3 regions of the Variovorax palleresanus genome follow, and region 1 is predicted to be linked to each of the others. Evidence: predicted binding sites of a transcription regulator. Region 1 holds the regulator's gene; each other region holds the start of a gene.

Region 1 (10,080 bases):
GTGGCCACCACCGACTGGATCGGCCGCACGTACACGCTGTTCCAGTACTGGTCGAACAGGGTGCCGAGACGCGGCATCAGCGCGCCGGTCACGAAGGTGTCGAGATCGAGAAAATTCTCGCCCGCCGTGCGCCTGAAGTACTGGTTGCCGATGTTGCGGCCGCCCGCCACCGCCATCGCGCCGTCGGCGATGAAGAGCTTGTTGTGCATGCGCCGGTTGACGCGGCTGAAGTCGAAGAGCGAGGCCGCGAAGCGCTTGAGCAGACTGCCGCGCCCGGCTGGAAACGGGTTGAAGAGGCGCAGTTCGACGTTCGGCGTGGCGGCCAGGCCGAGCAGCAGTTCGTCCTCGCCCGAAGTGTAGAGGTCGTCCATCAAGAGCCGCACGCGCACGCCCCGCTCCGCCGCATCGCGCAGGGTGCGCAGCAGGTAGCGGCCGGTCTCGTCGTTCTCGATTTGGTAGTACTGCACGTCGAGCGTGCGCTGGGCGCGCCGCGCGAGTTGGATGCGCGTGTCGAAGGCGAAATCGCCGCCCGGCATCAGGCGAAAACCGCTGAGATCGAGGTCGGGCTGCGCGGCCAGCGCGATCTTGCCGAGCGCGGTGTCGGCCGACACCGCCATGGCCCGGGTGGGTGGGCGCGGCGCTTCGTCGGGCAGGGTGGCGCAGCCGGCAACGAGCAGCGCCACCGCCACGGCCAAGACCCAGTGCCCACAGCGCGACAGCAGGCGGCGAGGGGCCATCGACGGCTTTCTACAGCGCCTTGCGGAGGTTGGCGGGCGCGATGCGCAGCGCCTCGCGGTACTTGGCCACGGTGCGCCGCGCGCATTCGATGCCCTGCTCCTTGAGCATCTCGGAAATCTGGCTGTCGGACAGCGGTTTCTTGATGCTCTCGGAACTCACGAACTGCTTGATCAGCGCGCGCACCGCGGTGCTCGACGCATTGCCGCCGGTCTCGGTGCCAAGCGCGGAGCCGAAGAAGTACTTGAGCTCGACGGTGCCGAAGGGCGTGGCCATGTACTTGGCGGTGGTCACGCGCGAGATGGTCGATTCGTGCAGGCCGAGCTCGTCGGCGATCTCGCGCAGCACCAGCGGCCGCATCGCGAGTTCACCGTGCACGAAGTAGCTCTTTTGCCGCTCGACGATGGCGTTGGAGACGCGCAGGATGGTGTCGAAGCGCTGCTGGATGTTCTTGATGAACCAGCGTGCCTCCTGCAGCCGCTGCGACAGCGCCTGGCTGCCCTCGCCCTTGTGCGACTTGAGCGCCCCGGCATAGATGTCGTGCACGCGCAGGCGCGGCATCACCTCGGGGTTGAGCATGACGCGGAACTTGACGTTGGTGCCGCGGCCGATCTTGGTGACGATCACGTCGGGGATCACGATGTTGCGCTCGACATCGACAAAACGGCGGCCCGGCTTGGGCTCCAGGCGCGAAATGATCTGCAGCGCCGAGCGAACCAGCTCTTCGTTGGTGCGGGTGAGCGTGGCCAGGCGCTTGAAGTCGCGCCGCGCGAGCAGCTCCATCGGCTGCTTGCAGATGGCGATGGCGGTCTTGCGGACCAGGGCGTGTTCTTCGGTTTCGTCTTCGCTGGCGAGCGCGCGCAGCTGGATGCCGAGGCATTCGCCCAGGTCGCGCGCGCCGACGCCGGCCGGCTCCAGGCTTTGCAGCAGGCCGAGCGCCACCTGGAAGTGATGCACCAGCTCGTCGAACTGGTCGTTGTCGTCGCCCGCGAGGCCCGAGGCCAGCGCCGGCAGCGAATCTTCGAGGTAGCCGTCGTCGTTGAGCGATTCGATCAGGAAGCGCAGCGCGGCGCAGTCGTTCTCGTTGAGCCGCAGGCTCAGCGCCTGCCGGTGCAGGAAGGACTGCAGCGACTCCTGGCTGCGCGCGAGTTCGGTGGCGTCGGCGCGCTCGTCGTCGCCCAGGTTGTTCTGGCGCGCGGGAGCATCGCTGCCCCACTCGCTGTCGTCCGGCGCCATGTCGACGGTGCCGTCGCCTTCCCAGTCGGGCTCGCGCTCGGTGGCGTCGGCGGCGGGAACGTCGGTTTCGGCCGCGGCCGTGGTTTCGCTGGAGGTGGTGGCCGCGCTGCTCGCCGGAGCCGAGGCGAAGTCGCTCTCGCCGGCCTCGCCCGATGATTCATCGCGCGGCATCGGGGTATCGATGGCATCGAGGCCGAATTCCTCGCGCGCCGCTTCTTCCGCGGTGCGTTCGAGGAACGGGTTCTCGTCGAGCATCTGCTCGACCTCCTGGCTCAGTTCGAGCGTGGAGAGCTGCAGCAGCCGGATCGACTGCTGCAGCTGCGGTGTGAGCGCCAGATGCTGCGAAACGCGAAGGGACAGCCCTTGCTTCATGGAGACCGGCTCCTCCCTTACATCCGGAAGTGCTCGCCAAGGTACACCCTGCGTACTTCGGCGTTGTCGACGATCTCCGAGGGTGTGCCTTGTGCCAGCACATGCCCGTCGCTGATGATGAACGCGTGATCGCAGATGCCCAGCGTTTCACGCACGTTGTGGTCGGTGATGAGCACGCCGATGCCGCGCTCCTTCAGGAAGCTGATGATCCGCTGGATCTCGATCACCGCGATGGGGTCGATGCCGGCAAAGGGCTCGTCCAGCAGGATGAAGCGCGGCTGGGTGGCCAGCGCGCGGGCAATTTCGACCCGGCGCCGCTCGCCGCCGGAGAGCGCGAGCGCGGGGGAATCGCGCAGATGGTCCACGCGCAGGTCGGCCAGCAGCCCCGAGAGCCGCTCTTCGGTGCGCTGCTTCGACAGGGGCGCGGGCTTGCCGTTGCCATCGGGCTCGCGCTGGAGCTCGAGCACGGCACGCACGTTTTCCTCGACCGTGAGCTTGCGGAAGATCGAGGCTTCCTGCGGCAGGTAGCTCAGGCCCATGCGGGCGCGCCGGTGGATCGGCATGTGCGCAATGGGTTCGCCGTCGATGGTGATCTCGCCGGCGTCGGCCCGCACCAGGCCCACGATCATGTAGAACGAAGTGGTCTTGCCGGCGCCGTTGGGGCCCAGGAGCCCCACGACTTCGCCCTTTTGAACGTCGAGCGAGACATCCTTGACGACCTTGCGGCTACCGTAGCTTTTTTGCAGGCCGCGCACCACCAGGCGGCTGCCCGGCGTGCCATCGGCGGTGTGGCTTCCAGCGGTTTCTATCACTTGCGCCCTTCCCCTTCGCTGCCGCTGAGCGTGGTGCTCGGCCGCAGGCCGGCACCGGGTGCCGGCTGGGGCGCTGCTGGCGCGGCCCGTCCGCCGGCCGGCGCCGAGGCGCCTGGCGCGGGCGCCGTGGCGCTCTTGGGCGTCAGGATGGTCTTCACCCGCCCACCGCCCGCGGGGGCATTCACCCCGGTGTTGGGCGGCACGGTGGAACCGTTGACCGTGTAGGTGTCGTTGCTCTGGTCGTAGACGATGAGCGCGCCGCTGCTTTCGTCGTTTGGCGTGGCGCCCAGCAGGCGGCGCATCACGGCATTGCGGATGAACTTGACGTTGTCGGCGCGGCTGTCGTACTCGATGACCTCCGATTCGCCCTCGATCCACTCGTCGGGCGCATTGCGCTTCTGCTTGTAGTAGGCCCGCTTGCCGGGAGCCGCCGTGACCACCCCGTACTGGTAGCCCTCGGCGTCCTGCCGAACGTCGATGCGCGCGCCGCGGATGATGATCGTGCCCTTGGTGACCAGCACGTTCCCCGTGAACACGCTCGTCTGCTTGAGGTCGTCATAACGCATGGCGTCGGACTCGATGTTCATCGGCTTGGTGCGGTCGGCCGTCTCGGCCAGGGCGCCCGAGGCGAGACCGGCCAGCAACAGCGCGCCAACACTCAGGCGAGCCAGGCGGCCGAAGCGGCGAACAAGAGGAGTGGTGTTGGAGTAGGAGTGCAATGTCATAGAGGCACGAAACTTGCTCTGCATTGTATGCGGCAGATGGCGCCAGCCCTGCACGCACGGATGAAAAAGCCCGCCAAAGCGGGCTTGACATCCATCCGGAAACACCGCGAAACCGGCTCTGCCGGCCGCAGGTGATACCCCCTGCAAAAGGGGGTCAGCCCTTCTTGGCTTCGCCGATCAGGAAGTTGGCGACCTGGAGCGCCTTGGTCATGTTGCCGGCCGTTTCGCCGTCCACATACCAGCGGCCGGCAATTGCCAGGGCCGGAACGCCGGCCACCCTGTAGGCGTCGGTCATCTGCGAGGCGCGCTTCGCCTTGCTGGCCACGCCGAACGAAGTAAACACCTCCTTGAACTTGGCGCCGTCCAGGCCGTTGGCGGTGGCCCAGGCAATGATGTTGGCGTCGCCGTTCACGTTCTGACGCTGCTTGTGGATCGCGTCGAACACCTTCGGCTGGAATTCGTCGACCTTGCCCAGCGTTTCGAGCGCGTAGTACAGGCGCTGCTTGGCTTCGACGTCGTTGCCCACGAAAGGCACGGGCACGCGGCGGAATGCCACTTCCTTCGGCGCCGTCTTGAGCCAGGCTTCGAGCTGCGGCTCGAAATCGTTGCAGTGCGGGCAGTTGTACGAGAAGAACTCGATCACTTCGATCTTGCCCGCGGGCGCATCGACCGCCACGCGCTTGTCGAGCACCAGGTACTCGGTTCCGGCCTTGGGCACGCGCGCCTGGGCGTGCGCGGTGTTGCCGGCCAGGGAAAGCAGCCCGAGCGAGGTGGCGGCCAGCGAAAAGTCACGACGTTTCATTGAAAGAGTTCTCCTGTTGGGTACGGCAGACTGAGCCGGCGCGCCGCGCGGAGTTCCCGCATGCGGCTTGCCCAGGACAATCCGGGTTGGCGGCGGCCCGTGCCGCGCGGCAAAGCTTAAAGAATATTCGTGACCGCCGCTCGCGGAGGCCGCGGCCGGCGGTTCGCGGGGGCGTCAGCGCTGGACGCGCACCAGCGCGGATTCGAGGCCGCCGCCGTCGAGCCGCTCTTTCAGGCGGTCGGCATCGTCCTTTTTGCTGAACGGACCCGCGCGCACCCGGTAGACCGTGCGACCGGCCTGCTCGCGCTCGGTGACCCGGGCCTCGACACCCATCAGCGACAGCTTGGCGCGCTGGGCCTCGGCGTCCTCGGTGGTGCGGAAGGCGCCGGCCTGCACGAAATACATGAACGGGTCGGCCCCCGCTGCGGCGCCGTTGTTGCTGCTTGGCGCGGCGGAAGCAGTGGTGGTGCTGCCATTGTTGCCACCGGCGCGCGCACGGGCAAGGTCGCCCAGCGGATCGTTCGAAGGCGGCAGCGAATTGGCTTCGGCCGGCACCGGCGCCGGACGCGGGGGCTTGGGCGGCGCCACGACCACCGGCACCGGGGGAGCAGGCGGCGGCGCGGTGGCCGGTGCCACGGCCGTGGTGTCGCCGCCGGCCGGCGCGGCCGGAGCGGGGGCGACCGGCTTGGGTGCGCCAGCCTTGCCTGCCAGGGGCGCGTTGGGATCCCAATCGCGGTTCTTGCGGGCCTCGGCTTCGTCCTGCTCGGCGCCGCCGCGCTGGGTCTTGGTCACGAACGGGATCGGCACCTTGGTCACGTAGACCGCAATGCCCAGCGCGACACCCAACCCCAGCACCAGGCCGATGATGAGCCCGATGACGATGTTGCCGCGTTGTCTGGTTGTCTTCTTCATGGTGTTTTCACATCTTGCTCGGCGCACTGACGCCGAGAATCGCGAGGCCATTGTGCAGCACCTGCGCGGTGGCGGCGACGAGCGCGAGCCGCGCCAGCTTGACCGGTTCTTCATCGACCAGGATGCGCTCGGCGTCGTAGTAGCTGTGGTAGCAGGCCGCCAGTTCGCGCAGGTAGAAAGTGACGTCGTGCGGCGCGAAATCCTTCGCGGCGGCCGTGAGCATGGCGGGGTACTTGGCGAGCAGCAGCATGAGCGCCTGTGCGGCCGGGCTCTCGAGCGGCGACAGGTCGACGTTCTTGAGCGTGGCGGGGTCGCCGCCCCAGCCGGCCAGCACCGAGCAGATGCGCGCATGGGCGTACTGCACGTAGTACACCGGGTTATCGTTGTTCTTGGTCACGGCCAGGTCGACGTCGAAGGTGTATTCGGTGTCGGGCTTGCGGCTCAGGAGGAAGAAGCGCACGGCATCGGTGCTGGTCCACTCGATCAGGTCGCGCAAGGTGACGTAGCTGCCCGCGCGCTTGCTGATCTTGACCTCTTCGCCGCCCTTCATCACGCGCACCATGGTGTGCAGCACGTAGTCGGGATAGCCCGCGGGAATGCCGACGCCCGCGGCCTGGAGCCCGGCGCGCACGCGCGCGATGGTGCCGTGGTGGTCGGTGCCCTGGATGTTGACCACCTTGTGGAAGCCGCGCTCCCACTTGGCGATGTGATAAGCGACGTCAGGGACGAAGTACGTATACGTACCGTCCTGCTTCTTCATCACGCGGTCCTTGTCGTCGCCGTAGTCGGTCGACTTGAGCCACAGCGCGCCGTCCTGCTCGTAGGTCTTGCCGGCGGCCACGAGCTTTTGCACCGCGGCCTCGACGCGGCCGCTGGTGTACAGGCTGGACTCGAGGTAGTAGTTGTCGAAGCGCACGCGGAAGGCCTGCAGGTCGAGGTCTTGCTCCCGGCGCAGGTAGGCCACGGCAAATTCGCGGATCGAGTCGAGGTCGTCGATGTCGCCGCTGGCGGTGTATTCGCGGTCGTCCGACTTGACGGTCTTCCTGGCCTTGAAGTCTTCGGCGATGTCGGCGATGTAGTCGCCGTTGTAGGCCGGGGCCTTTTCGCCGCTCGGCCATTCGGGGTCGCCGGGCTTGAAGCCGCGGGCGCGCAGCTGGGTGCTGTTGGCCAGCGTCTGGATCTGCACGCCGGCGTCGTTGTAATAGAACTCGCGCCAGACGGTGTCGCCCTGGGAAGCGCGCAGGTTGCAGATGGCGTCGCCCAACGCGGCCTGGCGGCCGTGGCCGACGTGCAGCGGGCCGGTCGGGTTGGCGGAGACGAACTCGACCAGCACCTTTTCGCCGGTGGCGGGCTGCTGGCCGAAGGTGTCGGCCGCGTTCAGCACCTCGCGCACGATCTGCTGCTTGGCAGAGGTCTTGAGGCGGATGTTCAGAAAGCCGGGGCCGGCGATCTCGATGGCTTCGACCCACTGGCCGAACACGGGGGTGGCGAGCAGCGCGGCGCTGAGCTCTTCGGCGAGTTCACGGGGCTTGCGCCCGAGCGGCTTGGCGAGTTGCATGGCGGCCGTGCTGGCGAAGTCGCCATGGGCGGCCACCTTGGGCGACTCGAACGCGGCTTTGGAGCCGGCGCCGGGCGAGAGGGATTCGAGCGTGTTCGCGAGCGCCGCGAGCAGCTCCTGTTTGACCAATAGCATCTGCGGATTTTACCGGGGGCAAACCCGGGCGCCGGCGGCGATGGTCATCCGGCGGCCGATGTGGACCGTTAGTGTGAGCAGCCCCGGGGCGGGGCACCTGTCACAAACACCCTGCAAGGACATATCACCATGAAGAAGCTCCTTTCCCTGGTCGCCCTGGGCGCCTGCCTTTCGTTCGGCGCCGCACAGGCACAAGACAAGGCCCCCGCGCCTGCGGTCGCCCCGGCTGCCAAGCCCGCCACCCCGGCAACGCCAGCCACTCCGGCCATGCCGGCCGCCAAGGCGCCGGCAGCACCCGCCACTCCAGCAACGCCAGCCACCCCCGCCACGCCGGCGGCCAAGGCCCCGACCGCCCAGCAAAGCAAGATGACGACCTGCAACCAGGAAGCCGGCGACAAGAAGGGCGACGAGCGCAAGGCCTTCATGAAGAGCTGCCTGAGCGCCAAGCCGGTCATGACTGCCAAGCCGACCCAGCAGGAAAAGATGAAGACCTGCAATGCCGACCAGAAGGCCAAGACCCTGAAGGGCGATGCCCGCAAGGCCTTCATGAAGGAATGCCTGAGCGCCTGAGCGCCAGGGCCTGATCGCTCCCACAAAGGGCCCCGCACGCGCTTCGCGCCGGCGGGGCTTTTTCATGGGCGCTACTTGAGCACGCCCAGGAGATTGTTGAAATCGTCGGTCCAGGGGCGGGCGTCTTCGGGCATCGCGATGGGCGAGGCCACCGCGCGCAGGGGTTCGCGCGCCAGCACGGCGGGATCGCGCGCCACCAGCACCCAGTCGGTCGGATTGAGCCACTTCGAGGCTTCCGCGTCGTCGCTGACCAGCACGGCGTGCAAGCCCTTGACCTGCGCGATCCGCGCCACCACCGGCGCCAGCCCGAGGAATCGGTTGGTCACGTGAAAGGCCACGATGCCGTCCGGCTTCATGTGCCGCAGGTAGACGTCCATGGCCTCAGCCGTGAGCAGGTGAACCGGCACCGCGTCGCCCGAGAAGGCGTCGACCGCGAGCAGGTCGAAGCCCTGCGGCGGCTCGCGCTCCAGCGCCAGCCGCGCATCGCCGAGCACGCGCTCGATGCGCGCGGGGCTGTCGCGCAGAAAGGTGAATTCGCTGTCCGCCAGTTCGAACACCTGCGGATTGATCTCGTAGATCCGATAGACGTCGCCGCTGCGGCCGTAGCTTGCGAGCGTGCCGGCGCCCAGGCCGATCAGCCCGACGCGGCGCGGTCCGGCCGGCGCGGCGGCCATGGCGCGGCCGACGCCCGAGGTGGCGCCATAGTAGGTGGTGGGCTCGCTTCGGCGCGACGGCGCGAGGAACTGTTCGCCATGCTTGATGGAGCCATGGGACAGCAGGCGCACGTTGTCCGCCGGGTCGGTGCGGCGCACGTCGAAGGTGATCAGCGCGCCATAGAAATTGCGCAGCAGGTGGCGCGCGTCCGATCTGTCGCTGCCGATCTGCACGATCAGGAAGAAGGCGCAGCAGGCGGCCAGCGCCACGCTGAACACCCGCAGCCAGGTGCGCCGGCGCAGCACGGCGGCGGCCGCCAGCGCCGTCAGCATCAGGCCGATGCCCAGCTCGTAGTACGCCGGCAGCACGTGCGGCGCCACCAGCCCCACCGTCGCGCCGCCCATGGCGCCGCCCAGCGAGAGCATCAGGTAGAAGCGGGTGAGGTAGCGCGGCGCCGGCCGCAGCCTTGCCGTTTCTCCGTGCAGGAACATGCACAGCACGAACAAGCCGCCGACATAGATCGGCAGCCCCGTGCGCACATCGGAGCCGATGTGGTGCTGCAGGCCAAAGGCGCAAAGCAGCAGCACGCCCGCCGCCAGCGGCAGGAAGACGCCGCGCCGGTACCAGCGGTCGCTCTCGAAGCACAGCACGAAAGTGAACAGATACAGAGAGAGCGGCAATATCCAGAGAAACGGAACCGCGGCGACGTTCTGCGTGATGTGGTTGGTCACGGCCAGCAACAGCCACGAGGCCAGTGCCGGCAACACGAGCCAGAGCACGCCGTCGGTCCAGCGCGGCGGCCGGTCGCTGCCGTCGGCCGCGGCCTGGCCCGCCGCTGCCGGGGATGGCGCGGCCTCCGGCCAGCGGCGCGCCACGAGCAGGGTCGTGCCGGCGCAAAGCACCACGAACACGCCGTAGCCCCACGACCATCCCAGCGCCTGCTGCAGCAGCGAACTGCGGGGCTCGATCAGCACCGGATAGCACAGCAGCGACAGCAGCGATGCGAGGTTCGACAGCGAGAAGTACCGGTACACCTGCGCGCCCCAGGGCGTGCGCGCCACCCACGACTGCACCAGCGGCCCGGTGGTCGAAAGCAGGAAGTACGGCAGGCCGATGGTCGCGAACAGCAGGCCCAGGATCAGCCACGTCGGGTCTTCGGTGCCGGTGGGCTTCCAGGCCGCGCCCACCACGAGCGGAAGGAACGCCAGGCTCGCGAGCAGCAGTCCCACGTGCAGCGCGGCCTGCGCCCGCACGCGAAGATGGCGCGTGATCCAGTCGGAGTACGCATAGCCCGCGAGCAGCACGACCTGGAAGAACACCATGCAGATCGACCACACGGCGGCCGAGCCGCCGAACCAGGGCAGGATCTGCTTGGCGATCAGCGGCTGGACCAGGAACAGCAGGAACGCGCTGCTGAAGATGGTGCCTGCAAACAGAAGCTGGATGCCGGCGCGTCCCATGGGGGGCCTACTTGCCGAAACCGCGCGCGAGGAACACGGCCACCAGCGGGATCAGCGCGATCAGGTGCGCCTGCACCATGACCAGCTTGCGCGTCTTCTTGATGTCGTC
Region 2 (10,080 bases), 690 kb from region 1:
GTCGCAGGTCTCGCGCGCTGTTGGCGAAACTGGCGCCATCAAGACTGCTATCGAAGACTGCATGAACAACGGCCGGACCACCATCGGTGCAGCTGCTGGCGAGTGCAATCCTGGTGCTACCGCTTCGAGCATCCTCTCCGGTACTGCGCAAGCTGGCGCTCCGACTGTGACCGGCGCAGGCTATCCAGTGGTGACGATCACCGCTTCTGCCGGCACGGCTTCGATCCTGGGTACCTTCGGCAACAAGGCCGCTAACACGCTGACGGCCGGCACCGCGAAGGCAATCACCTGGAACCGTGATGCCAACGGCACGTGGACTTGCACCAGCACCGCTGATGTCAAGTACAACACGGCTGCCTGCGGCGCTGCCGTCGCTGCCTCGCCGTAATTTACATTTACGTCACAAGAGGCCGCCTTCGGGCGGCTTTTTCGTTGCTACGGTGGGGTGTAAATGAACGAATCGATTGAGTCAATCCTTAATACGCTATGGTACCAATGGGATTGTGTAAAAGAACTCATCCTTTTGACGACGGGCGGAGTACTAATCGCCATTTTGATTAACAAGTGCAATTGGCGGGATGAGCTACGAAGACTGCGCCCTTCGAGTCTTCGAGTCAATCTGATGGTGTATTTCGTTGACGCTTTGATTGTGGCGGCGCCAATCTCCGTGCTGGTCGGCGTTATTTATCGGGTGCTAGACTCAAGGGGGTTGATATTCTTTGCCCCCACGCTGGATGCTATGCCGGTGTGGATGGCCGGCATGATTTGTATTGCAACCGGTGATTTCGTCGGATATTGGCGTCACCGGCTTGAACACTCTCCTATACTCTGGTCAGCTCATTCGCTCCATCACAGCGACGAGGAAATGACTTGGTTCACATTGTTTAGATTTCATCCGATCAATCGGGTTTCGACTGCTGTTATAGATTACGGTGTTTTATTTCTTCTCGGATTTCCGCTTTGGGCAATCGCGTTTGCTGGTTCAGTTCGACATTTTTATGGAATGTTTGTTCACATAAATAGGCCTTGGACGCTCGGAATTGCCGGCTGGTTGTTAGTCTCGCCGGCAATGCACCGATGGCATCACGTTCGCGCGGGACAAGGCATGTATAGCAACTACGCTACTGTGTTCAGCGTTTTCGACCGCGCTTTCAGAACTTTCTATGTTCCTGGGCCTTGCAACGAAAAGCTCGGTGTAGAGGGGGTCGACCATACGGAGTATCTATCCCAGATGCTCCTCCCATTTACGGACCTTTGGCAGAAAATTTGCGAATTGCGACGATCTGCGCTTTCGGCGCGGAATTGATCTGATCCCTCCGAGTCCCGTATTTTGAGGGCATTAAACGCGATCTATGCGCTAGGCTCAGACACTCTTTCGCCTGAACGATCATCAAGCACAAGACGTCAGGAGGCCCGGTCTCCGCATCTTGGCATGCGACCTGCAATGTAATCTTCCAACTGAGGAGAGAACGCATGAAGAAGAGATTGGGAAAAGATCAGGGATTCACGTTGATCGAACTAATGATCGTTGCGGCGGTGATTGGCGTGCTCGCAAGCATCGCACTACCGCAATATCAGACATACGTATCGCGCGTTCAAGTAACTCGCGTCATGTCGGAAGTCGCCGCCTTGCGGACGATAGTTGAAACCTGCGTCATCGAGGGGCGTACGAGTGTAGGCGTGGGAGCTTCGCAATGCGACCCTGGCGCCGCGGGCTCTTCGCTCATGACCATGCCCGCAGCGAACGGCGCCGCTCCTTCGTTGTCAGAGCTCCCCGCCGGCGCCGGAGTGCCGGCTGTGACTTTTCCTGCCGCAGGCGATCAGGTCGCAGTGATGACTGCTACTTTTGGAAATTCGGCCGCTACCGTGCTCGCAGGCCAAACATTAACTTGGCAGCGCAACGCGGCAGGAAATTGGACATGTCTCAGCAGTGTGCCTGCGTCGTTCAAATCGCCGCAATGCTCATGACATCGAACCTGATCGAACAAGCACTCAGTGCTGCTCGATGAGCATTCAGTTGCGTTGATGACATCTTCGATGTCGCCATTTGCCATCACGCGGTCGGCAAGTCGAGTTGAGAGCGCGGCCCCCGCTGGTAGATTGCAGTCCAACGCCGTTCAGACTGCTTGAGCCCAAATTGCGCAGCGGGGGCTACCCCCGCATCACTCGTTACACATGATCGGGTTGCGCCTTTCCTTGTCGCTCGCATACGGGTGGCAAGCCTGAGCATCTGAACACCAAGGCCTCGCAAAAAAAAGCGCTACACAGAGGTACTCTGGCAGCGCTTTCAAAGATCGATCTCGTACCAGGGTGCGCTTCGACCAACTAGCTAGTCGATCAATCCGCCGTCGGCACTTCCCGCCAGTTCAGCAGCCGCAGCGTGGTACCAGCCGGCGGCCTGAAGCCGATCTTGTCCAGGTTGCCGCGCACGTCGCCGGAGATCAGGCGCACGGTGCCGTCGACGCCCACGAACTTGAGGTCGGTGATCGCGGTGGTGGACTGCACGAACGCGGCGCCGCTGGCCAGCGCTGTGCGGCCGGTGTTGAAGTCGATGGCGTAGATCCGGCTCTGGCCCGAGGGGCTGCAGGCATCGCCACTGGTGAGCAGCGACGAGAACGCCACGATGCCGTTGAAGGCGGTCGGGCTCGCCACCAAGCGAAGCCCGATGCCGCCTTCCGTGCCTAGATCGAGGTACCAGCCGCGCGAATCGGTCGGAACGACGGTGCCGCTCACGAGGTTGGTGACAGCGGTGAGCGCGCTGCGTGTCACCGGCATGGTGCTGTCGGCCGGCTTGAAGGCGGTGGCGGTTCCGTCGATGACGGCATAGAAACTCTGCGTCGCGCCGGAGTTGATGTCGCTCGCATCGAGCAACTGGCCGGTGCCGACCATCACGTAGCGCTTGCGGGTCGTGGGCTGAATCTGCACCAGTGGGCGCGAGGTGATGGGCTGGGCTCTCGGGGTGGTGGCGCCATCGGTGAAGAGGGCGATCTTGGTCGGTGCCGGGTAGTCCGTGGTCGTGCCCGCGGGCGCGGTCACGTCGAAGCGCCAGAGCTGGCCGTTGAGGTCGCCGACGTAGATCGCGTCGGCCGTGCCGTCGGTCAGGTCGGGGATGAAGGCCGTGGCGTGGGTCATGCCGTTGGCCGTCGCGCCGGTGCTTATCTTCTGCAGCAGTGCGCCGGTTTCCGGATGCACGAGGTAGAGGTAGCCGTTGTGGTTGCTGGTGTCGTTGTGATAGCCGGAGGTCAGCACCACCACCCAGCCATAGCGCTTGGTCTTGAGGACCAGGGGCGCGCCGTAGCTGAAGCCCATGTCCGCATCGGTGAACTCCCACAGCACCTTGCTTGCAACGATGGTTTCATCGGTCATCGTGGCCGGATCGGTCACATCGATGGCGTAGAAGCTCTTGCCGCCCTTGCCAAGGCCGCCAACCAGCAGCGAACGCCAGTCCGAGCCGGTGGCCGCGAAGGTGCCGCCGGCGCGGTCGAAGTCGACGTCGACCACCTCGGGCGTCGCGTCGACGTAGTACTTGTGCAGGTAGTTCGGGTTGCCCAGCTGGGCCAGGCCGTCCGCGGCCGGCGTGGTCGGGTTGCTGGGGCCGTTGAAGAGCGCGTTCGGCACGTAGGCAAACTGTTCGAGGCCGGCGCTGGTGCCGGTGAGTTCGCCGCGGAATGCATGCAGCATGCCGTCGTTCGCGGCCGCGTAGACCATCGTGGGGCGCGTGGCCTTGGCCGTCTTGAAGGCGGCGTAGCCGCGGTTCACAGCGTCGGAGTAGCTCGATGCGGGCGGGCCCACGGGCTTCACCTTCGCGTTGACGATGTCGCCGAGCAGCTTGCTGCGAAGCCGGTAGGGCTTGGTTCCATCGATCGCCGTCTTCTCCTGGCTGCGATCGCCGCGCAGGTAATTCAGGTAGTTGGCGCTGTCGTCGCCGGTGACGTAGAGCGTGTCGAGCGCGGCCGCCTGGCTGCCCGTTCCGGTGGTGAGGCTTCCGATGCGGAAGGGCACGCCGGCCGTGCCGTTCCAGGTGGCGATGCGCCGGTTGGTGTTCCAGCCCGTGCCGGCGAACTGCGTCGCGAGCTTGTCGGTGCTGGTCCATGCCGCCGTGAGCGAGGGCGTGCCGTCGGCGGCAAAGCTGATGCTGCTCGCGCTCACCACGCCGGTCCAGTCCTGGGCGTCGTACTGCGAGGCATACGAAGCCGAGCCCGTGGCCGAAACCTGCAGGGCCGAGAGCGAGAACGAGGTGGTGTACGCCTGAATGGCGTTCACGATGCGTTCGAAGGCTTGCGTCAGGCCGCGGACCAGCGTGTCGGGCTGGCCTGCGGCAAAGTAGTTGTCGGGACGCGGCTGCGTCAGGTTCGCGGCGCGTGCGTCGGTCAGCGTCTCGCCGCTGGTGGACCACCAGTCCAGCGGAATGGTGCCAGCGAAGGTGTAGGGGTCGAAGTCGGCTGGCAGCTTCTTCTGGTCCAGTCCGCCGAACTTGGCAGCAAGGTAGAACTGGTTGTTGTATTGGAAGGGCTGCTCAAGCACGTCCACCCAGTAGGTGCTGACCGTCTGCTTGCCGATGGTGTTGGCCTGTCCCGCCACGTCGGGACGGATGTCCTTGGTGTTGGCGTCGAAGGCAAGGCCCGCGATGTAGGCGGAGTTGTTGCGACCGCTGTAGTCGTTGGAGTTGCCGAGGTCGCCCAGGCCCTGCAGCGCACCGACGCGGTTGGTGGCCGTGACCGCATTGACGGTGTTGTCGTTCTCCACCTCGGTCTGCATGGCCGGCTCGCGGGTGCGGTAGGTGGTGTTGCCGGCCACGTTCTTGTCGACGTGGGTGTAGATGTCGCCGATGCCCAGCACGAAGTTGCGCTGGCACGAATACTGGATCGGGTCGCCCCAGTTGGTGATCACGGGGAAACCGTCGACCCAACTGGTCTTCGTGGGGGCGTCGGCAGTGCCCATCGAGCTCCAGCCCGCGACGTTGCCGAGGTTTTTGTAATACCGCATGACTGCGTAGTACAGCTCGCTGACAGGGTCGTAGTTCTTGTAGTCGCCCGGAAGGATCTGGCCGAACTTGTTCAGGTAGTTCATCACGCCGCTGTCCGCGATGGCCACGCCGGTCGCCGTCGTGGTCGCGGTCGCATCGGCGGCGTCGGGATTGCCGATGAAAGTGCCGTCGGTCTCGCTCCACTCCTTGTTCGCGTTGGCCGAGGGCGCCTGGCCGGGGGTCGGCGCGGTCGGCCCGACGAATTTCTGCCTGGCGCGCAGCACGCCGCCGTCGCGCTGGTCACTGCTGTCGTTCAGGTAGCCGAAGGCGCTGAAGCGCATCTTGTCGGCGTACTTCTGGATCAGTCCTTCGGGCTTGTAGTTGGTGCCGTAGGCCTTGCAGTTGGCCTCGAGTCCACCGGCTGCGGCCGAGGGGTCGCATACCTTCACGCGCATCGTGAAGTCGCCATCGACCGGCCCGGTCACGGAGAACGGCGTGAAGGCGGTCGACGAGGGCGTGCGCCAATGGAACTGCATCACCGCGCCGCCGCCCCGCTCGTAGTACTCGATCTGCACGCGGAACTCCTGACCCGCCGTGAGAGCGATGGTCGCAGAATCGTTGGTGGTCGGACCGTGATCCGTCCAGTTGTCGATCCGGAGGTCGCTGTTGCCGAAATTGTTGCCGTTGCCGGTCTTGACCCAGAGCCGCACGCCGTCGTCACTGATGGTGCGGAACGTGTAGTTGCCGGTCTCGGGCGCCGTATAGGTCCCGTTGAAGCGCGCCGAAAAGTTGTCGGCATTCATTCCGGTCACGGGGCTGCCGTTGCCCCAATCGTGGTCGGCGGTGTCCGTATCGACGAGGGCGAACCGGGGATTGGTAAGACTGATGTTGTTGAAGTACTGCGCCGACATCGTGCGGGTGCCGCCGCCCGTGGCAGTCATGCGCATCTTGAAGCCGCGGTTGGTGATGCTCACGCCCAGTGCGGTGGCACTGTTGAAGGGGGTGGCGCCTGCGATGGCCGATGCCGTGAGGTTGCGGTCCGGAAAGAGGCTGCGGTTGCCGTGCCAGGCCTTCTCGAGGATGGTGGTGGTGGCCGTGTCGACCACGCGCCTTCCGCCGGTCATGGCCCAGCGGAAGGGGTCGATGGTGGCGGTGGAGGCCCAGTTCAGGAAGTTGCCGCTCCACTTGTCGTCGTTGTCGCCCGTGCAGGTGCGATTGGTGGCGGCGCCGGCCGGGTAGAAGTAGCTGGAGTCGCCCTTGTCGGTCGTGCTGACGCCGTTGGCGGTGGCGTCGACCTGGTACAGGTAGCACTTGCCCGGATCGAAGTAGCCCAGGTAGTTGGTGTTGCTGGAGTAGTCGCCGACGTGGGCCGTGCGTGATGCCGTGGGCCATTCCACCGACAGCGCCAGTGCCAGGTTGCCTGGAACCTCCGAGGTCGAGAACACGGGCTGGTTGGCGAGCGGGATCGCGGACGCGAACATGGCGCTGCCGAGCGCCAGGCCGGTGGCGATGCCGGCGCGGCACACCGCGCGAACGGACGAACGAATTCTTGTTTTCATGACTCGCCTGTGCCCTATTCGGGCTTGGTGAAGGAGGCTTGCAGGAACGCCTGCGTGTCGCGCGGACCATCGACGCGAACCGAGACGCGGTAGATGGGCGGACTGGGAATGGACGGGCCGGGCGTGCTCAGCTGGCTCTGGTCGCCACCCAGCGTTTCGGTGGTCGACGGGGTGTAGACGCAGCCGCTCTTGCCGATGGTCGAGAACGCGCCGGTGGCGTTGCACATGCGGTCGATCACATAGCGCACGGTGACCCCGCCGCTGCCCGATATGGGGGTGCCGGTTGGCGCGAAGGTGTTGCCCACCACATCGGGTCCGGTCAGCGTGGTCTTCTTGAGCAGCACCTCCGGGATGCCTTGGGCATTGGCAACGAGCTGGATCGCACTGTAGTTCGCCCCGGGCAGGCTGCTGGAGGTCGCTCCCGTCGCAGCGAGCGCGCCGCTGGCCTGGAACTCCCGCATCGCCTTCGCGATTGCGAGTTCGCCCTGGTTGACCAGGTCGCGCTTGAAGGCGAGGTTGCCGGCCCCGACCAGCGAGGTGTCCATCGACCGCATGACCGCCACGCCGCCGGCGAGCAGCACCACGAGGATGATCAGGCAGAACAGCAGCACCACGCCGCGCTCGCGCGCCGGCCCGTGTATCTTGAAAAGTGTCTTCATGGGAAAGGCAGCAACAGCATGTTGCGAAGCGGAATGGTGGTGTCGATGACGCGGTAGCGGAAGTTCCGGTCGGAAGTCGCGATGGTCAGCGTGCGCTGGCGATCCGTCGGGAGGTCGCTGAAGACGGTCAGGCTGCCCGCCGTGACGGGTTCCTTCTCGAACAGGCTGCTTTTCATGACCAGCGCAACGCGCGCCGCCACGATGTGGCGCATGGTGTCGGGCGCGAGCATGAGCGTGCCAATCGCATAACCCGTGGCGGCAGGGTCGATCCATGTGTCGACGACGCCGTTGCTGTCGGTGTCGACACCGTACACCGCATACAGGGCGACGACGCCGTCGGCCAGCGCCTGCATGGCCGATGCGTCGGTGCCCTCGTCGCTGCCGGTGCCGGCCGCCCGCAGCAGGTCGTAGGCGACGAGCGTGCGATTGGCGTTCACGCCGACCAGCTGGAACTGCAGGTTGTTGGCACCCACATTGCCGAGCGGCGAAAAGAGCGCCGTGCCGTCCGCCGCGAGCGTGGCAAGCGACGTGGTGGCGCCGGTCGATGTGAAGTAGCGCCCTCCCATCCCCAGCACTTCGTTCCCCGCCGTTGCCAGTTCCGCGTTCGTCGAACTCACCTGCTCGAGCAGGCAGTCGGCCGTGCCTTCTTTGCTCACCAGTCCGATGTCGCCGTTGCTCAGGCCGATGGTGTTGTCCAGCCGCAGGTTGTCGTTGCCCGGAATCCCGGAGCGGATACGGCGCGGCACGTCGCCCGCCGCCGCGTTGCCGCCCATGACCACGAGGGTGTCCGAAGCGCCGGAGGCGCCCTTGGCAATCAGGAACGGTGCCAGCCGCAGATTCCCCGCCGCGGCGGCCCCGGAACCGCCGAGCAGCGTGTTGAACGGCGCCGGAAACGCGGATGCGGTTCGCGGCAGGATTGTGGTGGCCGTGCCGCCGATGAGGCGCGCGGCGCTCAGCCGGCAACCGAACATCCCGCGCGTGCCGGTCTGCGCGAAGCCGGAGCCGGCGCTTCGCAGCAGGCGGTCGATTTTGTAGACGGCGTAGGAGCCGCTCTGGTTCATGTCGTTGGTCGAGGTGGTGCTGCGCTTGTGCGACTCGCCGAACGTGACGGCGCTGGTCACTGCGAGCACCACGACCAGGCCGATGACCATGGCCACCAGCAATTCGATCAGTGTCAGGCCGCGCTGCGCGGCGCGGGCAAAGGGCATGGAGCGGGCGTTCATGGGGTGGGCGGCAGCGCGACGCGCGTGGTGAGGCGGCTGGCCTGTTCGCCGGTTGTTGCGCGCTGGGGGGGGGTCCAGGTGATGACGATGTCGGCGGTGTTGGTCGTGGCGTCCGAAGTGATCGCGACGCTTCCCCCGGGCAGGCCGCCGGCCAGCGGGTTGCTGGCGCGGGTGGTCCAGGCAGCGGCGTCGATCGCCACCGTCCGAGTGGTCCACATGGCTGCTGCGATGTCGTTGGCGATCAGGGCGGCGCGGTTGCGGTCTTCCGCATCGATCGACAGGTTGATCGCCCGTGCCTGAAGACCGATCAAGCCAAGCACGCCCAGCGAGAAGAGCAGCACTGAAACCAGAACTTCGAGCAGCGCAACGCCGGTTTGGCCGCGGCGAGAAGAGGTGCGGGTACGTTTCATGGCGCGGCGGGGCAGCCGTCGGGCTGGCTGTCCGAAAGGGTTCTGGCCGGGTCGCACAGGCGGACTTGCCCACCCAGGGCGACTGTGACTCGCAGCGGGCGATCGCCTTCGACGCTATCGCTCATTTGAATGGTGTATGAATACCCGGCCATCGGCGGCGATTCGCAAACAGCGCTGGTCACGCCTGGCGAGGCATTCGGAACAAGGCGCCCGAGCGAGTTGAAGCAAATCGCCTCCGGCCCCGAGATCGCGACGTTCGAGCCGACGTCTCGCAGGACTCCGGCCTCGACGAATGCGCTGGTTTCGCCCTCGGTCATCAACGTCACGGTGTTGATTGCCCAATTGCTGCCATTGGTCGCAGCCGTGTAGCCGCTGGCAGTGGGTTTGTCGTTCGTCAGCGAGAAGACAACCTGCCGGCTGCGGCGGGTGGCTTCCGCTTGGGCGAGGCGCAGACCGTTCTGCAGCGAATCGCTGACAGTGCGGATCTTGTTGTTCCGCACCCACCCAATCATCGAGGGCGTGGCGAGAGCGGCAAGGATCGCCATGATCGCGACGGTGACGATCAGCTCGACCAGGGTGAAGGCCTTCTGGCGCCGATGGGAGCCCTGCTGCATCAGCACGCCTGCCCCTTTTTCACGATCCAGGAGGAGGTGCATGTCCTGGTCCAGCCCCACGCGGGAGGCATGTCCACCGTAGCGCGCACATTCTCCTGATTGATCGTGTAGATGGCGCCGTTGGCTGGGCCGCTTCCTGCTGCCCTGAGCGTATAGGTGGTCCCAGTGGGCGCGTTGGGCGCCGGACACGTCACGACGAAATTGCCAAAGGTGCGCTTGCTGGCGACCACAGTGGCGTCACAGGGCGGAACCAGACCTCCCGGCGTCGTCGCGTAGGTCCGGTTGTCCTGGAAGTAGCGCTCCATGTCTGCACGCATGGTCGCCAGGGCATTGGTGCCGTCCACCACATAGCCACGCCGTACGTAGTCCTGGTAGCTGGGAATGGCAATGGCCGCCAGCACGCCGATGATGACCACGGTGATCATGATTTCGATCAGCGTGAAGCCGCGAGAGCCGTGTCGATTTGCCACGGTTTCGCGTGGAATCGCTTGTTGTTTCATTGACACCTTTCGTGGCCGCAATCCCTTTTTGGGAGGCGGACAGCAGTTGTAGACAGTTGTCAAAGAATGTCTCTAATTGTGTTTTTCTGCAAAACCGCTCGTCTCCCGCCCGTAGCCATTCGTCGGCTCACCCGGCCCCCGGCCGGCAC
Region 3 (10,080 bases), 1.0 Mb from region 1:
GGTCGACGTGGCGCTGCGCATCGCGCCGCCGGGCGTGCACGTGGCCGCGCCCGAGCTGGTGTGGGAGTCCGCGCAGGGCGACGTGCACGCCGTGGCCCGGCGCTGGCTGGGTCTGGCCGGCTGACCGGTCAACCGCGCCAGTGGCGCAACAGTTCGGTCGAATCGACCACCAGCCCGAGGTGCAGCGACACCATCGCGAGCGCCGCGCTTTCCAGGTGCGCGTCGGTGCCGCGCACCAGGTCCCGCAGCACGATCAAGCGGTAGTTGTGGTTGTTGGCGTCGAAGGCCGTGTTGAGCACGCAGCAGTCGGTGAAGCCGCCATTGAGCACCACCGTCTCGATGCGCTGGTTGCGCAGCAGAAAGTCGAGGTCGGTCGGATAGAAGGCCGACAGCCGGCGCTTGGTCTCCACGCGCATGTCACCGGGCGCCACGCGCGTCACCCACTCGGTCCAGCGCGAGCCTTCGATGGCATGCGCATCGGCGTTCAGAATCGCGCCCACGTGCAGCGGAAAGGTGCGGCGCCATGCGGACGGAATGCCTTGGACGTCGTCCACGCCGCCAGGCCGCAGCACCGATTTGACGTGCACGATGCGAATGCCCAGCGCGCGCGCCGAATCATGAAAGCTGTCGATGGGCGCCACCACGTCGCGCGCCCGCGGCGCGGGGCACGGGCAGTCGGGGCTGTCGTCCAGATGGCCGCGGTGGTGGCCGGGTTCAGGTAGTCGGCGAACTGCGCCGCGTCGAGCTCGCGCTCTTCGTCGTAGACCCAGGCCTTCATCGCCGTTCCTCCCGCACATAGGGCTGGCCGAGTGCGCCGGGCTCGTCGTCTCCGCCGCGCCGGCCCAGTGCGACCCAGACCATCACGCCGAGCGTCACGGCATACGGCGTCATCATCACGAAGTACTGCGGCAGCTGCACGCCGGCCGCGGCCAATTGCGGAATCAGCGCCTCGATGCAGCCGAACAGCAGCGCCCCCACCAGCGCCTTCCACGGCGACCAGCGCGCGAAGATCACCAGCCCCACGGCGATCCAGCCGCGCCCGCCGGTCATGCCGGCGATCCAGAGCTTGGTGCTGACCACCGAGATGTACGCGCCGGCCAGGCCCACCAGCGCCGCGCCCGCGAGCACCGCGGCAAGCCGCCACATGGCAACGCGGAGGCCGGCGGCATCGGCAGCCTGCGGGTTCTCGCCCACCGCGCGCAGCCGCAGCCCGGCCGAGGTGCGCGAGAAGAACCAGGCCACCGCAACGAAGATCGGCAGCGTGAGCCACACCATGGCGTTCTGCTCGAACAGCCGGCCCACGCCGGGCAGCAGCGACAGCGGCCACAGCGCCATGCCGCCGATGCCTTCGGTGGCGTGGTTGGTCCATTCGGCCAGCGAGCCGACGAGCGCCGTGAGGCCCTGGCAGAAGAACACCAGCGCGAGCCCCGCGATCACCTGGTTCACGCGCAGCCAGATCACCATCACCGCGAACAGCAGCGAGACCGCGCTGGCCGCGAGCATGGCCAGCACCAGCGACACGGCCGGCTGCCCGAGCGCCAGCTGTGCGCCGATGCCGGCCAGCGCACCGACGAGCATCAGCCCTTCGGCGCCGAGGGAGAGCACGCCCGCGCGCTCGCTGATGATGAGCCCGAGCGCGGCAAGCGCATAGGGCACCGCAAAATCTGGCGTGCTCGCGAGCCAGTTGAGTGCAATAGCGCTGCTCACTGCGCCGCCTCCCCGCCCACGCGGCGCAGCCGGTGGCGAATGAAGAAATCGCTCGACGCCACGCACACCACGATGATGGCCTGGATCAGCTGCACCATCGAGAACGGCACCTGGTAGAACACCTGCAGGCTGCGGCCGGTGACGAACAAGGCCGCCACCAGCAGCGCCACCACGGTGGCCGCGAGCGGGTTGTTGCGCGCGAGAAAGGCAATCAGGATGCCCGAGAAGCCATAGCCCTGGTAGAAGGCCTGCGTGAGCCGCCCTTCCTGGCCCGAGGCCACCGCAAAGCCCGCCAGCCCGGCCATCGCGCCCGACAGCAGCACGGCGCCATAGATGGTGCGGCGCACCGGCACGCCGTTGGCATGCGCCACGCGCGGATTGGCATCGACGAAGCGCAGGTACAGCCCGGCGCGGCTCACGCCCACCAGCCACCACGCGAAAAGCGCCACCACGGCCGCCAGCACGATCGCGCTGCTCACGCCGGCGCCCAGTTCGGGCAGCCGCTCGAAGGCGCGGAACTGCGGCGAATAGGGAAAGTTGTCCTTCGGGTCCTTCCAGCCGCCATAGACCAGGTGCAGCAGGAAGTTGGCCGCCATGTAGTTGAGCATCAGCGTGGAGATGATCTCGTTCACGCCGAGCCTGATCTTCAGCCACGCCGGCCCCAGCACCCAGACGAGCCCGCAGCCGATGGCGGCCGCGAACATCAGCGGCAGGCGCAGCGGTTCGGGCCCGATCTGCCAGATCGAGACGGCCGTGGCGCCGATGGCGCCCCAGATCATCTGGCCCTCGAGCCCCAGGTTCCAGAAGCGCGCGCGAAACGCCAGCGAGCCGGCCAGGCCGACAAGGATCATCGGCGCGGCCTGGAACAGCACGGCGCGAAAGTTCTGGCCGTCGAAGAAAGTCTGCATCACGAACTCGTTGGCGAGCTCGTCCGCGGGCACGCCGGCCGCCACCAGGATGGCGGCGGATATCGCAAGCCCGACCAGGAGAGCCGCTGCAAGGATCAGCGCCTGCCGCCGCCATGCCATGTGCTGGCGGATCTCGAGCGCATAGCGCCGGCCTGCCAGCGGTTGGCGCCGCGCCCGGTGCGCGGCCTCCGGACTGGTTTGCGCCGCCTCGGCAATGGCCGCGAGCGATGCGTCAGCCATGGTCCACCATCGCCTGTCCGATGGCTTGCCGGTCGGCGGGCTGCGCAAACTCGCCGGCAATGCGGCCGCGCGTCATCACGCCCAGGCGGTCGGCGAGTTGCAGTACCTCGTCGAGGTCTTCGCTGATCAGCAGCACGGCGGCACCGCCATCGCGCGCGGCGCGCAGACGCGCATGCACCTCGGCGCTCGCACGCACGTCGAGCCCGCGGCTCGGGCTGTGCGCCAGCACCAGCGAGGGCGACTTGCCGAACTCGCGCGCGAGCACCAGTTTTTGCGCGTTGCCGCCGGAGAGCAGCGCGGCCTTCTGCGCCACCGAGCGCACCCCCAGCACATCGAAGGCGCGCACCGCTTCCCGCGTGTCGTCCTGGATGCGGCCGCGCCGCAGATGCCAGGCGGGACCGTAGCGCCCCGTGTGCACGCGCCCTATGGCGTAGTTCTCAGCCACCGAAAGGCTGCCCGCGAGCGCCAACCCGTAGCGGTCGGCCGGAATCGCGGCAATGCCCACGTTGCGGCGCTCCGGCGCGCCCATGGCCTTGAGATCGCCATGGCCTTCGAGATGGATCTCGCCTTCGAGCGCGCCGCCGGCATCGGGCAGGCCCATGATGGCGCCGGCCAGTTCGCCCTGGCCGTTGCCGCCGACACCGGCCAGCCCGTAGATTTCGCCGGCATGCAGTTGGAGGTCGACACCGTCGAGCACGCGGCGGCCCTGGGCCGACGCCGCCGAGCGCAGGCCGCGCACCGTGAGCCGCACCGGGCCGCGCGGCGACGTCGCCGCTTGGAAGCCCTGCGTCGCGATGGATTCGCCGACCGTGAGCTTTACCAGCTCGGCCACCGGCGTGGCGCCCGGCTCCAGAGTGGCCACCGTGCGGCCGCCGCGCATCACCGTCACGCGGTCGGCGTACGTCTTCACGTCGGCCATCTTGTGCGTGACCAGCACCACGGCGGAACCGGCGCGTGCGAGCCCCCGCACCGTCCGCAGGAGGCGCGCGGCCTCCTGGTCGGTGAGCACCGCAGTGGGCTCGTCCAGAATCAGGATGCGCGCACCCGCAAGCAGCACCTTGAGAATCTCGACACGCTGCTGCTCGGCAATCGAGAGCGCATCGACGCGTTTGGCGGGATCGATCTCGAAGCCCAGTTCCGAGGCCTTGTTGCGGATGTCGCGCGAGATCTCGCGCAAGCGTTCCCCGTGGCTTTGAAACTCCGCAGGCGCCGGCGCGGTGAGCAAGATGTTCTCTGCCACCGTGAAAGGCCGCACCAGCTTGAAATGCTGGTGGACCATGCCGATGCGGTGCCGGGCCGCATCGGCCGGTCCGGCAAAGCGCACCACGTTGTCGTCGACCAGCAGCTGGCCGGCCTCCGGCGCATAGAGCCCGGCTGCGATGTTCATGAGCGAGGACTTGCCCGCGCCGTTCTCGCCGAGCAGCGCATGCACTTCGCCCCAGCGCGCTTCGAAGTGCGCGTCGGTCAGCGCCGCAAAGCCGTCGAAGGACTTGCGGATGCCGGTGAGCTCGAGCGCGTTGGACACTGCCTGCCTGCCTGCACTTACTTCTGCGTGACCACGCCCTTGACGAACCAGTCCATCTTCCAGAGGTCGGCGTCCGACAGCACCGCGCCCTTGGCCACGCGCTCCTTGCCGTCGCGGTCGGCGAGCGGGCCGGCGTAGACCTGCTTGCCCTTCATGATGGCGTCGCGCTCGGCCGTGATCTGTGCGGCCTTGTCCTTGGGCACCGCCGGGCCGAAGCCCGCGATGTCGGTGCCGCCGTCCTTCATCTCGATGAAGGCGCCATAAGGCGCGGGCTTCCAGTTGCCGGCCATGATCTTCTTGAGCTCGGGCGTCAGGAAGCGGTCCCACACCCACACCGACGAGCACAGCGTGGCCTTGGGCGCGAACTGGCGCAGGTCGCGGTGGTGGCCGGTGCCGTACACGCCGCGCTCCTGCGCCACGATCTGCGGCGTGGGCGAGTCGACGTGCTGGCCGATCACGTCGGCGCCCTGGTCGATCAGCGCGGCGGCGGCGGCGCGTTCCTTCACGGGATCGTTCCACGCCCCGGTATAGATCACGTTGACCGTGGCGTTGGGGTTCATCTTCTGCGCGCCCAGCGCAAAGGCGTTGATGGTCCAGTTCACGACGCCGAAGGGGTTGGCCGCGACGAAGCCGAGCTTGCCGGTCTTGGAGGCCGCGCCCGCGGCCATGCCGCAGAGGTACTGGCTCTCGTAGGTGCGGCCGTAGAACGATTCGAGGTTGCTGCCGTTGGTAGTGCCCGAGCCGTTGAGAAAAGCCACGCCGGGGTACTTGGCGGCCAGGTCCTTGAAGCTGTCGGAATAGCCGAAGGCCGTGCCGATCACGATGTTGGCGCCGCGCTGGATGAACTTCTCGGCTGCCGGCTTGATGGCCGAGGCGTCTTCGGGCACGTTCTCGACAAACTGGATCTTCTGGCCGATTTCCTTCTCGACCTTTGCCCGTGCCTCGTCGAAGGCCTGCGTCCAGCCGCCGTCGTTCTTCGGGCCGAAATAGAGCATCGCGATCTTCGGCTTGTCCTTCAGCGTGAAGCCGTCGGCCGCCATGGCGGGCAGCGCGAACGTCGCGCCGCCGGCTGCGAGCGACAGTGCAAGGCCGAAGGTGAAGCCGTGAGTGGGATTGCGCAGCATGGAGCGACCTTTCGTGAGGAGCGTGTCAAGGAAGAAAGAAGGAGGGGCGGGCCACCGCGTGCCGTCACATCATGAAGTTGATGCGGAACACGTTGCCCTCGGGATCGAGCAGCACCGACTGGTACCAGTTGTAGTAGGTGACGTAGGGCGGCTTCACCAGCGTGGCGCCGGCCTCGAGCGCGACCGGCACCATGCGGTCCACGTCGTCCTTGCTGTCGACGTCGATATTCAGCAGGAACTTCACGCCTCGCGTGTCGGAGAACTCGGCCAGGTGCAGCAGCTCGTAGGCCTCGAGCGCGTTGAAGCCGAGGCTCGACTTGCCGGTGTCGAGTCCGCGAAAGATCGGCGATCGGATCGCCTCGATCTCGGCGAAGCCGAACACGTGCTGGTAGAAGCCGCTGAGCGCAACCACGTCTTTTGCAAAGACGTTGACGTAAGACAGATGCGCCATGCTCAGGCCACGGCCTTGGTGCCGCCGAAGGTGGTCTGCTTGACGAACTTCGACGTGAGGTGGTCGCCCGATGAAATGGGCGCGTACTTCGGCTCTTCGCCCGGCGCGAGGCAGCTTGGCAGGCACTCGACCATCGCGTCGTAGTTGGGCTGGTGAAAGAACACCAGAGACTGCCGGCGGTTGGTGCTTGCCACGTCAAAGGGTGGGTTGACCACGCGGTGCAGCGTGGACACCCACTGGTCGTTGGTCCACTGCATCATCAGGTCGGCAATGTTGACCACCAGTCCGCCTTCCACCTGCGGCACGTCGACCCACTGGCCCGCCTTGTTGAACACCTGCAGGCCCTTGTCGTCGGGCAGCACGATGGTGAGGCTGCCGTAGTCGCTGTGCGCGCCGGCGCGCAGTTGTCCCGGCAGCGGCGCTTCGCGCTGCGGCGGATAGCTCAGCACGCGGAACATGCTGATGTGCCTGTCGATCTTGTCGTCGAAGAACGGCTCGTCGAGCGAAAGGCCGAGCGCGAAGATGCGCATCAGCGAGCGCGAGAGATCGCTCATGGCCTCGAAGTAGCTCTCGTACGCCTCGCGGAATCCGCCGATGGGCGGCCAGCTGTTGGGCTCGAAGTGCGGGCCAGCGGCGGGTCCGCGGTGGTAGTCGTCGTCCGGCACGTTCGAAGGGCCGATCGAAAACGATTCCTTCAGGTCGCCGGGCGCGGCTTCTTCGAGGCTGTAGGAAAGGCCTTCTTCGCCGACAGCGCTGTAGCCGCGCACGGCATCCTGGCGCGGCCGATCGACCTTGCGCTTCTCGGCCAGTGGCATGTCGAAGAACGCACGCGAGAGCTGCGACACGCGCGCGATCAGCTCGGCCGGAATGCCGTGGTTCGTGATGACGAGGAAGCCGATGCTGCGGCAAGCCTCGTCGACCTTTGCCGCGACCTCGGCCTTGCCTTCGGGCGTGCCGGCAAAGTAGGGCGCGAGATCGATGATGGGTACGGACAGGAGCGTCATGTGTCGGTCGTCCTCGTGCTTGGCATGCCTTTCGCCATGCAACGTCTGTGCCAGTTGGACCAAATGGACAAAACGCATTTACCGCGTCAGCATGGTGCGCGCGCAGGGGCTTCAAAGGTTGGCTTGGCGCGTCGCGATGCACCGCGGCCTTACAGTGGTGCGCGTTGAAAGAAGAGTCCGCAATCGAGAAGCGAGGGAAGATGCCGAAGACCAAGGCGCTGGCCGCAGCCAGCAGCACAAAGAAGACCAGCCCGGCGCGCAAGCGCGCAAAACCGGCGGTGCGCAGCGCGTCCGCGGTGAGCCGCAGGCTGCGCCAGATCGAGGACAAGCGCAGCGCCATCCTCGGCGCCGCGCTGGGCTTGTTCTCGCGCTTCGGATTGCACGGCACGTCGATCGACCAGGTGGCGGCGCGCGCCGACGTGTCCAAGAGCAACCTGCTCTATTACTTTGCGAACAAGGAGGAGCTGTACGTCAGCGTGCTGCGCGACCTGCTCGAACTGTGGCTCGAGCCGCTGCGCGGATTCAGTGCCGAGCAAGACCCGCGCGAAGCCATCGGCAGCTACATCCGCCGCAAGCTCGTGATCTCGCGCGACCGGCCGGATGCATCACGATTGTTCTGCCTCGAAATGATCCAGGGCGCGCCGCTCCTGCGCGACGAACTCGATCGCGAATTGCGCACGCTGGTGGAGCGAAAGTCGGAGGTCATCCGTTCATGGATCGAGGCCGGCAAGCTCGCGCCGGTCGATCCGCATCATTTGATCTTCGCGCTCTGGGCCATCACGCAGCACTATGCGGATTTCGGCGTGCAGGTGCAGGCGCTGACGGGGCATACGCTGGAAGATGCGGCGTTCTTCGAGCAGACGGTGGAGAACGTGCAGCGGATCGTGCTGCAGGGGATTGCGCCGCGTTAGGAATTACTCCCTCTCCCTCTGGGAGAGGGCTGGGGTGAGGGTCAGCGGCGCTTAGAGATTCGCCGAGATTGCGAAGGCCGCTGCCCTCACCCTAACCCTCTCCCAGAGGGAGAGGGGACAAGGCAAGGGAGAGGGAACAAGACCAGCTCAGTGCGGCGGCGTTGCTATCTCGTGATAGCGCCGATCGAAATAAATCAAACTCTGCGCCGCACCGCCGATCGCAATCGCCACCGCTTCGCAGAACAGCACGTCGTGCGTGCCCGCACTGGTGGCGCGCACCACGCGGCAGTCGAACGAGGCCGCCGCGTCTTCGAGCACCGGCGAGCCGGTGGCCTTGCGGCTCCAGCGGCCGGCGGCAAAGCGCTCGTCCATCGGCGTCTTGCCGCCGAACAGGCCCGAGAGCGACTGGTGGCCTGCCGCCAGCACGTTCACGCAGAGCACGCCGTTGGCCGTGAACGCGGGGTACACCGAGGCCGAACGGTTCAGGCACACCAGCAGCATCGGCGGCTCGTCGGTCACGCTGCACACGGCCGAGGCCGTGAAGCCGGCGCGGCCGGCCGGGCCGTCGGTGGTGATGATGTTGACGGCGGCACCCAGCCGCGCCATGGCATTGCGGTAGTCGGCCTTGGGCAGCACGTGCGGCGCGCCGCCTGGCGCGACGTTGTTGGAAGCCATTGCGTTCAGCAGCATGAGAAGAAACTCCCGTGGGCGTCAGGCGAGAAGGCAGGCGTCGTCGAAGGCCAGCCGCGGCAGGCGGCCGAACACCTTGGCCGCATCGCCGTGCCCGAGGTTGATCAGGAAGTTGGCGGTCCAGTCGGTGCCCTCGAAAAATGCGGCATCGACCTTGGCCTTGTCGAAGCCCGACATCGGCCCCGCATCGAGCCCCACGGCGCGTGCGGCGAGCAGCAGGTAGCCTGCCTGCAGGCTTGCATTGCGAAAGGCGGTTTCATGTGCGGCCTCGGGGCTGCCGGTGAACCAGCTGCGCGCATCGGCGTGCGGAAACAGCGTGGGCAGCTTGTCGTAGAACTTGCGGTCCCACGCGGCAATCACGGTGACCGGCGCCGTCATGGTCTTGTCGAGGTTGCCCTTGGAAAGCGCAGGCGCAAGGCGCTGCTTGCCTTCGGGCGTGCGAACGAACACGAAGCGCGCGGGCGAGCAGTTGGCCGACGTCGGGCCCATGCATGCGAGCGCGTAGATCTGCCGGATCTGCGCGTCCGTGACGGGTTCGGTGGTCCAGCCGTTGTGGCTGCGTGCTTCGGTAAAAAGAAGCGCCAGTGCGGCGTCGTCGAGAGCGGGGGCGGAGGCGATGGTCATGCGAGAACGCCGGGTGCGCTGACCCGGGAAAGAAAGTCGAGCAGGCTGCGGTTGAAGGCGTCCGCCTCGGTCACGCTGTGCGCGTGCCCGCCGTGCGGCATGAAGTGGAGCGTGACGTCGTGCAGGCCGTCGGCCAGGCGCTGCGAACAGGTCCATGGCACCAGCCCGTCGTCCATGGCGGCCGCCACCAAGGTGGGCATGGTGATGTCGCCGAGGCGCGCGTCGATGTCGAAGGCGCGCAATGCCGCAATGCGCGCACGCATGTTGGCCTCGCCGGGAAAATGCGCAAAGGCATGGTCGACCTCATCGGCCACGCGCTGCGCGTGCTCCGCGCACCAGGCCGCGGGATACAAAAAGATCGGCTGCGCTTCCACGTACGCACGCGGGCCGCAGGCATCGAGCAGCGCAAGCCGCGCATCGAAGCAGCGCGCCGAATGCGGGTTGGGCTTGGACCATGCATTGACGAGCACCAGGCTGGCCACGCGCGAGGGCTCGTCGAGCGCAAGCTGCAGTCCGACGAGCCCGCCCAGCGCATGGCCCACCAGGTGGCAGCGCGGCGTCGACGTGGCGTCGAGGATCCGCACCACGTCGCGCGCCATGTCGGCAATGGCGTAGCCCGCGTCGAGCGCGGCGGGGCTGCGGCCCGTTCCGCGCTGGTCGTACGCAATCACGCGATGGCCCGCTTCGACCAGCGCGCCAAGCTGCGGTTGCCAGAAGGCGGCCGAACCGCCGAGCCCCGACGACAGCAGCACAGCCTCGCCATCGGCCGGCCCATGCACTTCGTAGTGCAGCGGCGGCATGTTCAGGCCTTGTTGCCCACGTGGGCGATCGAGGCAATCTCGACCAGCGCATCGGGCTTGACCAGGCCGCACTGGATGCAATAGCGCGCGGGCTTG

Evidence for each region. Region 1 encodes sigma-54, which starts transcription at its own class of promoters, with help from an activator protein. Its sites were predicted from a motif close to TGGCANGNAANCTGCTTT; they were not measured.
Region 2: ACJ7Z0_RS15450 (pilin) is a predicted target of sigma-54. The motif match lies at 1,429-1,446, and genes of this name have one in related genera.
Region 3: ACJ7Z0_RS13690 (isopenicillin N synthase family dioxygenase) is a predicted target of sigma-54. The motif match lies at 6,995-7,012, and genes of this name have one in related genera.

Annotation. Positions count from the first base shown of each region.
Region 1 covers NZ_JBJNVP010000002.1:3,125,137-3,135,216, reverse strand. Annotated here, with positions in the region: gene ACJ7Z0_RS18635 (phospholipase D family protein) at 1-737, opposite strand, end outside; gene rpoN (RNA polymerase factor sigma-54) at 748-2,343, opposite strand; gene lptB (LPS export ABC transporter ATP-binding protein) at 2,361-3,155, opposite strand; gene lptA (lipopolysaccharide transport periplasmic protein LptA) at 3,152-3,880, opposite strand; gene ACJ7Z0_RS18615 (thiol:disulfide interchange protein DsbA/DsbL) at 4,035-4,682, opposite strand; gene ACJ7Z0_RS18610 (SPOR domain-containing protein) at 4,857-5,594, opposite strand; gene argS (arginine--tRNA ligase) at 5,602-7,287, opposite strand; gene ACJ7Z0_RS18600 (PsiF family protein) at 7,417-7,857, shown strand; gene ACJ7Z0_RS18595 (spermidine synthase) at 7,929-9,971, opposite strand; gene ACJ7Z0_RS18590 (DUF2214 family protein) at 9,979-10,080, opposite strand, start outside.
Region 2 covers NZ_JBJNVP010000002.1:2,439,106-2,449,185, reverse strand. Annotated here, with positions in the region: gene ACJ7Z0_RS15460 (pilin) at 1-388, shown strand, start outside; gene ACJ7Z0_RS15455 (sterol desaturase family protein) at 452-1,306, shown strand; gene ACJ7Z0_RS15450 (pilin) at 1,474-1,968, shown strand; gene ACJ7Z0_RS15445 (PilC/PilY family type IV pilus protein) at 2,338-6,525, opposite strand; gene ACJ7Z0_RS15440 (pilus assembly PilX family protein) at 6,540-7,184, opposite strand; gene ACJ7Z0_RS15435 (PilW family protein) at 7,181-8,407, opposite strand; gene pilV (type IV pilus modification protein PilV) at 8,404-8,817, opposite strand; gene ACJ7Z0_RS15425 (pilus assembly FimT family protein) at 8,814-9,473, opposite strand; gene ACJ7Z0_RS15420 (type IV pilin protein) at 9,431-9,931, opposite strand.
Region 3 covers NZ_JBJNVP010000002.1:2,093,553-2,103,632, reverse strand. Annotated here, with positions in the region: gene ACJ7Z0_RS13725 (hypothetical protein) at 1-124, shown strand, start outside; gene ACJ7Z0_RS13720 (cysteine hydrolase family protein) at 129-644, opposite strand; gene ACJ7Z0_RS13715 (ABC transporter permease) at 775-1,707, opposite strand; gene ACJ7Z0_RS13710 (ABC transporter permease) at 1,704-2,855, opposite strand; gene ACJ7Z0_RS13705 (ABC transporter ATP-binding protein) at 2,848-4,380, opposite strand; gene ACJ7Z0_RS13700 (BMP family ABC transporter substrate-binding protein) at 4,398-5,504, opposite strand; gene ACJ7Z0_RS13695 (VOC family protein) at 5,569-5,955, opposite strand; gene ACJ7Z0_RS13690 (isopenicillin N synthase family dioxygenase) at 5,958-6,959, opposite strand; gene rutR (HTH-type transcriptional regulator RutR) at 7,160-7,870, shown strand; gene rutF (NADH-dependent FMN reductase RutF) at 8,018-8,560, opposite strand; gene ACJ7Z0_RS13675 (malonic semialdehyde reductase) at 8,582-9,184, opposite strand; gene rutD (pyrimidine utilization protein D) at 9,181-9,984, opposite strand; gene rutC (pyrimidine utilization protein C) at 9,987-10,080, opposite strand, start outside.